Regions from separate parts of the Halomonas huangheensis genome, predicted to be linked through region 2. Evidence: predicted binding sites of a transcription regulator. Region 2 holds the regulator's gene; the other holds the start of a gene.

Region 1 (3,210 bases), 610 kb from region 2:
TGCCGGTGAAGCCGTTGGGGGGGCACCTGAGTGTTGTTTATCACAATCAGGGCATGATCGACCGTCTGATGAGTGTGGCGGCGGTGACCATGGGGCAATCGCGCAGTGAACTGCTGGCCAGCATGAGTGCAGAGTTGGAGCAGGGAGAGCAGCGGAGGTCGCTCACCTCTCCACAGGTCGTCGGGAGTGTGTTGAAACTCCTTGCAGGAGAAGCCAGCACATTGCGTCTGGACCTGGAATTGCCACCATCAGTAGCGATTCACAAGCTGGTCAATAATCCCGAAGGAGTCGTGGAACATCTGGTCGTGACTGCCAGCACGGAGTAGCGAAGGACCTGAATGCAGCAGCCGATGCTCTGCGTTCAGGATTTCTCAAGCCGGCATGAGAAATGATGCAGTTGTGCATGATGGTCTTTCATGTGAAAGCCTGCATGGCCTGCGCTATCATGGCGACTTCCAATTCTTCTTCCCCAGCTGTGAGGTTTGCCCGCCGATGTTCAGCCGTGACATGACGATTGCCGGTTTTGATGATGCCCTGTTCGACGCCATGCAGAAGGAAGTGGGTCGTCAGGAAGCCCACATCGAGCTGATCGCTTCCGAGAACTACGCCAGCCCTCGCGTGATGGAAGCCCAGGGTAGCCAGCTGACCAACAAGTATGCAGAGGGTTATCCAGGAAAGCGTTACTACGGCGGCTGTGAATACGTCGACGTGGTCGAGCAGCTGGCGATCGACTATGCGAAGGAGTTGTTTGGCGCCAGCTATGCCAATGTACAGCCGCATTCCGGTTCTCAGGCCAATGGCGCTGTCTTCCAGGCGTTGGTCAAGCCCGGTGATACTGTGCTCGGCATGAGCCTGGACGCGGGGGGTCACCTGACGCACGGTGCGCGCCCCAACTTCTCGGGCAAGCACTACAACGCCGTGCAGTATGGCATCGATGACTCTGGTCGCATTGACTACGATGAAGTCGCGCGCCTGGCGCGTGAGCACAAGCCGAAGATGATCATTGCCGGCTTCTCCGCCTACTCCCAGATCATCGATTGGGCGAAATTCCGTGAGATCGCCGACGAAGTCGGTGCTTACCTGCTGGTCGATATGGCGCATATCGCCGGTCTGGTCGCCGCGGGTCTGTATCCGACGCCGATGCCGCATGCTCATGTGGTGACCACCACTACCCACAAGACCCTGCGTGGTCCGCGTGGCGGCCTGATCCTGTCCGCTGAGAACGATGCCGATATCGAGAAGAAGCTGCAGTCTGCGGTCTTCCCCGGCATCCAGGGCGGCCCGCTCGAGCACGTTATCGCCGCCAAGGCGATCTGCTTCAAGGAAGCCATGGCGCCCGAGTTCAAGACCTATCAGCAGCAGGTGATCAGCAACGCCCAGACCATGGCCGGTGTGTTCATCGAGCGCGGCTATGACGTGGTCTCCGGCGGAACGGAAGACCACCTCTTCCTGCTGTCACTGATCAAGCAGGAGTTGACCGGTAAGGACGCGGATGCGGCCCTCGGACGTGCCCACATTACCGTCAACAAGAACGCGGTGCCGGGCGACCCGCAGAGCCCCTTTGTTACCTCCGGGTTGCGTATCGGTACTCCGGCAGTGACCACTCGTGGCTTCGGTACTGACGAGTGCCGTGATCTGGCTGGCTGGATCTGCGATATCCTCGACGTGATGGCTCGCGGAGAGGATTCGTCCTCCATCGAGTCCGAGGTCAAGGCCAAGGTGGAAGAAGTCTGTGCCCGCCTGCCGGTATATCGCTGAGTTGACTGGCGTACCGATGCGTTTGTTTGCCAGCTGATGGCATAGCTGGCGTGAAGCCTTGAACGGTTGAATGCGATCAAACAATGCCCCATTCCGGTGCGCCGGAATGGGGCATTGTCGTTTCTCCGCGGTGCAGAGTGTGATCCGGTCCCATCGATGCGGTGTTGACCCATTGATCATCAGGGCTTTTTTCCTCTCTGGCATGGACCCTGCCTTGTGCAGCCTGTGAAGCGAAAAGGACGCGTATTCCGTGCGTTCGCCAACTGCACAGGGGGAGCCATGTCGTCATTACCGGATGTCCGGCTGCGAGAAAGTGCTGGGCCACGGCTGGTGTTTACCGATCTCGATGGATCCCTGTTGGATCATGACAGCTACGACTGGTCGCCGGCTCAACCTTGGCTGCGTGCGCTGAAGGCATCCGGTGCGTTGGTGATTCCCGTTACCAGCAAGACGCGCAGTGAGTTGATGGCCCTGCGTCAGGCGTTGGATCTCGGTGACTCTCCCTTCATTGCCGAGAATGGGGCTCTGGTAGCCTTGCCACCAGCCTGGTGTCACGCAAGGCGCGATACCTCTCCCGGCCCCGATGGCCTGGTATTACGCAACCTGGGCATCGATGTTGGCCTGATACGTCGTCGAGTCATCATCTGGCGCGAACGCCTCGGTGTGCGCTGTCGGACCATGAGTGAGATGTCCTTGGATGAGGTCATGGACATTACCGGTCTCGGCGAACAGGAGGCGCGCCTGGCACGTCTGCGAGAAGGCAGTGAGCCGCTGATATGGCAGGACACAGAGGGTTGCTTCGAAGCGTTCCGCGCGGGGCTTGCCGGAGATGGTTTGCGCATGACCCGTGGCGGTCGGTTCTGGCATGTCACTGGAGATACCGACAAGGGGCTTGCCGTCGACTGGTTGGTTCGGCGCTTCAGAGATCTACGCGGGGTGGTGCCGCATACGCTGGCGCTGGGCGATGGCCCCAATGATGTCAGCATGCTGGAGACTGTTGATTCAGCCGTCGTCATTCGTAGCCGTCATGGACTGGTGGTAGCACCCAGAGCACGCCAACTGTACCGAACCGAAGCTAATGGGCCCCATGGCTGGGCCGAAGGCATTGCCCACTTCTGGGGTGTATCCGCCCATGCGTCGCAGACTCCACAGCCAGGTCAGGAGAGAAAGGCATGAGTGACTTCCATCAGAACGGCATCATCACCGACTTCCACAATCTGACCCGGCGTAGCGTCGAGGATCTCGATCGAGATCTCTGCGAATTCTCTCGCAACCGACCGTTGGGTCTCATCCTGCCGTCGCTTTACTCCGAACTCGAGGGGCCGGCGCTATCGCGGATCGTCGAGGAGCTGGCGCAGGTTCCATGGTTGGACGAAGTTGTCATTGGTCTCGATCGAGCTGACCGCGAGCAGTTCCTGCATGCGCGCGAGTTCTTCTCTCGCCTGCCACAGC
Region 2 (3,210 bases):
ATGGCCGGGAGATTGTCGATGGCATAGAAACCCAGATCCTCAAGCGCCTGCAATGCAACGGATTTGCCTGAACCAGATCGGCCACTGATGATCACGAGTTGCATTTACAGTCTCCCGCTCAAGGGTCGCCAGGGCGATGCCTGGCAATGAGTGACAAAATGACGGTGACGGAAGGGCGCAGCGGCAGCCGGTACTCAGCCGTCGCTATCCCGGGCGGAGGCACTGCGAAGAATAGCCTCCTGCAACCTTTCGTGCAGTTCGCGCTGTGAGCCAGCCTGGCGCAACCGCTGGCGAGTCTCCGCGTCGTTCATCACGCCGGCGACCTGGCCGAGTAGGGCGAGGTGAGCCTCGTCGGCTTCCTCGGGCACCAGCAACACGAAGATCAGATCAACGGGTTCTCCGTCGATCGCATCGAAATCAATGGGGTCCGCCAGCTTTAGAAACCCGGAGATCGGTGCCTTGCAATGCGGATTACGCGCATGCGGAATGGCAACTCCGTTACCGATCCCGGTACTGCCGAGGCGTTCTCGGCCAATCAGGCGGCTGAATACTTCCTGGCTATCCAGGCTAGGCGTGTTTTGGGCGATGAAGGTGCTGAAGAACTCCAGCACCCTCTTCTTGCTACCTCCCGGCACATCGAACAGCGTGCGCTCGGGAGGGAGAATGGCATCCAATGTCATGAGGAATCAGCGAAGTCCAGCGCCCTGGGCACGGGCTTGAGATTTTTCCTTGTGCTTGACCAATTGGCGGTCAAGCTTGTCGGCTAGTGCATCTATGGCAGCGTACATGTCGCCATCCTGGGCGTCGGCATGCAGGTCAGCACCGGCAGCATGGAGTGTACAGGCAGCAAGTTGGCGCTCCTTTTCTACAGATAACGTCACCTGAACATTGGTGATGTTGTCATAGTGACGCTCCACTCGAGCGAGCTTTTCTTGTACATAGTCACGCAGCGGGTCGGTCAGTTCGACGTGATGGCCGGTGATATTGACTTGCATGACAGGCTCCTTGCTCTAGCAATGGTAGATCGATTGTAACCCTTTTTGCCGCCTTGCAAACCCCCTGAGCACAAGTCCTTATCAAGCCTTGACAGATGAGGTTCTGGTGGTCATGGGGAATAGGTAGAGAACTGCTCGATCTGGGGCAGTGGGCGATGATCAGCGCAGACGTTTACGCTCACTGGATGATGGTATGTGCATGGCCTCACGGTACTTGGCAATGGTCCGTCGCGCGACATGAACACCATCTTCGGCCAGCAGCTCCACCAGTTTGCTGTCAGAGAGCGGCTTGCGTGGAGGTTCGTCCTGAACCAGCTTCTTGATTCTGGCTCGGATGGCAGTGCTTGAATGGGCATCGCCGTCGTTGCCGACCTGGCTGGAGAAGAAGTACTTGAGTTCGTACACGCCGCGCGGAGTATGTACGAACTTCTGGGTGGTTACGCGAGAGATGGTTGATTCATGCATCTCAACCTTCTCCGCTATGTCAGCGAGAATCAGAGGCTTCATGGCGGCTTCGCCCTGCTCAAGGAAGTCCAGTTGGCGCAGCATGATCTCACGGCCCACCTTGAGCAGTGTGTCATTACGGCTGGAGAGGCTCTTGAGCAACCAGCGTGCTTCCTGAAGATGATCCTTGAGGAACTGGTTGTCCTGGCTGCGGTCCGCACGACGAATCAGAGCTGCATAGTCGGGCTGAATGCGCAGGCGCGGCATGGCTTCTGGATTGAGCTCAACCTGCCAGCCTTCACTGCCATGGCGCACGATCAGGTCGGGTACCACATAGTCGACGTTGCTGTCGCCGAAGCTGCTGCCTGGTCGAGGATCAAGGCTGCGGATCAGTTCAATGACACTGTCCAGCCCGTCATCGTCGAGTCCCAGACGTCGCTTGAGCAGGCGCCGCTCGCCACTGGCCAATGCTTCGAGAAACTGACGTACCAGACGTCCGGCCTGGGGCAGTAGTGGAGTCTCTCGGGGCAGAGTGTCGAGTTGCAGCAACAGGCACTCACGCAAGTCGCGAGCGAAGACACCTGTTGGCTCAAACAGCTGGAGCCGCTTGAGAACGGCTTCAACTTCTTTCAGCGAAAGCTTGTCGAATCCTTGTTGCTGAAGGCCCTGGTGGATTTCTTCGAGCGGTTGGTTGAGATAGCCGTCGATGTTTACTGCATCGATCAGTGATTCGGCGATGCGCATGTCGTCAGCATCGATGTCGAGCATTGCCAATTGCCAGCTCAAGTGACCCTGCAATGACTGTGAGGATGCCTGACGTTCGAAGTCGGGGCCTTCGCCACTGCCGGCAGAGGAACTGCCGGAGTCCTGGTAGGTATCCGACCAGTCGCTATCGATCGAAAGTTCGCTCGGTATCTCGTCGGCCCAGTCATCTTCCGGTGTTTCGCTGGCGGTCTGCTCGCCGAAGTCGTCTTCCAGCTCCAGCATGGGGTTGGCCTCAAGGGCCTGTTGAATCTCCTGGCGAAGATCCAGCGTAGACAGCTGCAGCAGGGCGATTGCCTGCTGCAGTTGCGGGGTCATGGTGAGCTGCGTACCCAACCGCAGTTGCAGTGACGCCTTCAGGGCCATGCGAGAGGTCCGTTGCTGATGACAGAAGGCTTTACCCTACTCATCAGAAGTATGCCATGCAAGTCCCTTGCCAACATGGCGATAAAGCGTTGACTTTTTTGAGCAAGGCTGGTGGGGATGCCTGGTCCAAGCTAAAAGCCAGGAGCGGAGGGTAGCTATAAGCTGTAAGCCATAAGCGGTAAGTAACCTCGCAAGTGGTGAGCTTTCGACTACGCTCGATCTTGAATCCCGAAGGGCTTCTGTCTGTGCTCTATGCGGCGGTGTTGAATAGCTCGTTACTCGACGCTCACAGGCTCGGTGCTTATAGCCTGAAATTCTCGCCCAGATACACTTCGCGGACCCGTTTGTTGGCGAGAATGTCGTCGGCATTGCCTTCAGCAATGATCTGGCCATCACCGACAATATAGGCGTGATCACAGATATCGAGGGTTTCACGGACGTTGTGGTCGGTGATCAACACCCCGATATTGCGTTCCTTGAGCTGGCGGATGATTGACTTGATATCGCCGACCGAGATCGGATCGACCCCAGCAAAGGGCTCATCGAGCAGGATGAAGGCCGGTTCGGTGGCGAGGGCGCGGGCAATTTCGACGCGGCGTCGCTCACCACCAGACAGACTCATGCCGGGGTTGTCGCGAATGTG

The links. The regulator sigma-54, encoded in region 2, starts transcription at its own class of promoters, with help from an activator protein. The targets are predictions, from matches to a motif close to TGGCACNNNNNTTGCTNT.
Region 1: the regulator sigma-54 is predicted to act here: its motif matches at 1,957-1,974, upstream of AR456_RS04665 (HAD-IIB family hydrolase).

Annotation. Positions count from the first base shown of each region.
Region 1 covers NZ_CP013106.1:1,017,303-1,020,512, forward strand. Annotated here, with positions in the region: gene AR456_RS04655 (hypothetical protein) at 1-326, shown strand, start outside; gene glyA (serine hydroxymethyltransferase) at 493-1,758, shown strand; gene AR456_RS04665 (HAD-IIB family hydrolase) at 2,038-2,934, shown strand; gene AR456_RS04670 (glycosyltransferase family protein) at 2,931-3,210, shown strand, end outside.
Region 2 covers NZ_CP013106.1:1,622,797-1,626,006, forward strand. Annotated here, with positions in the region: gene rapZ (RNase adapter RapZ) at 1-104, opposite strand, end outside; gene ptsN (PTS IIA-like nitrogen regulatory protein PtsN) at 195-680, opposite strand; gene hpf (ribosome hibernation-promoting factor, HPF/YfiA family) at 687-995, opposite strand; gene AR456_RS07295 (RNA polymerase factor sigma-54) at 1,155-2,567, opposite strand; gene lptB (LPS export ABC transporter ATP-binding protein) at 2,869-3,210, opposite strand, start outside.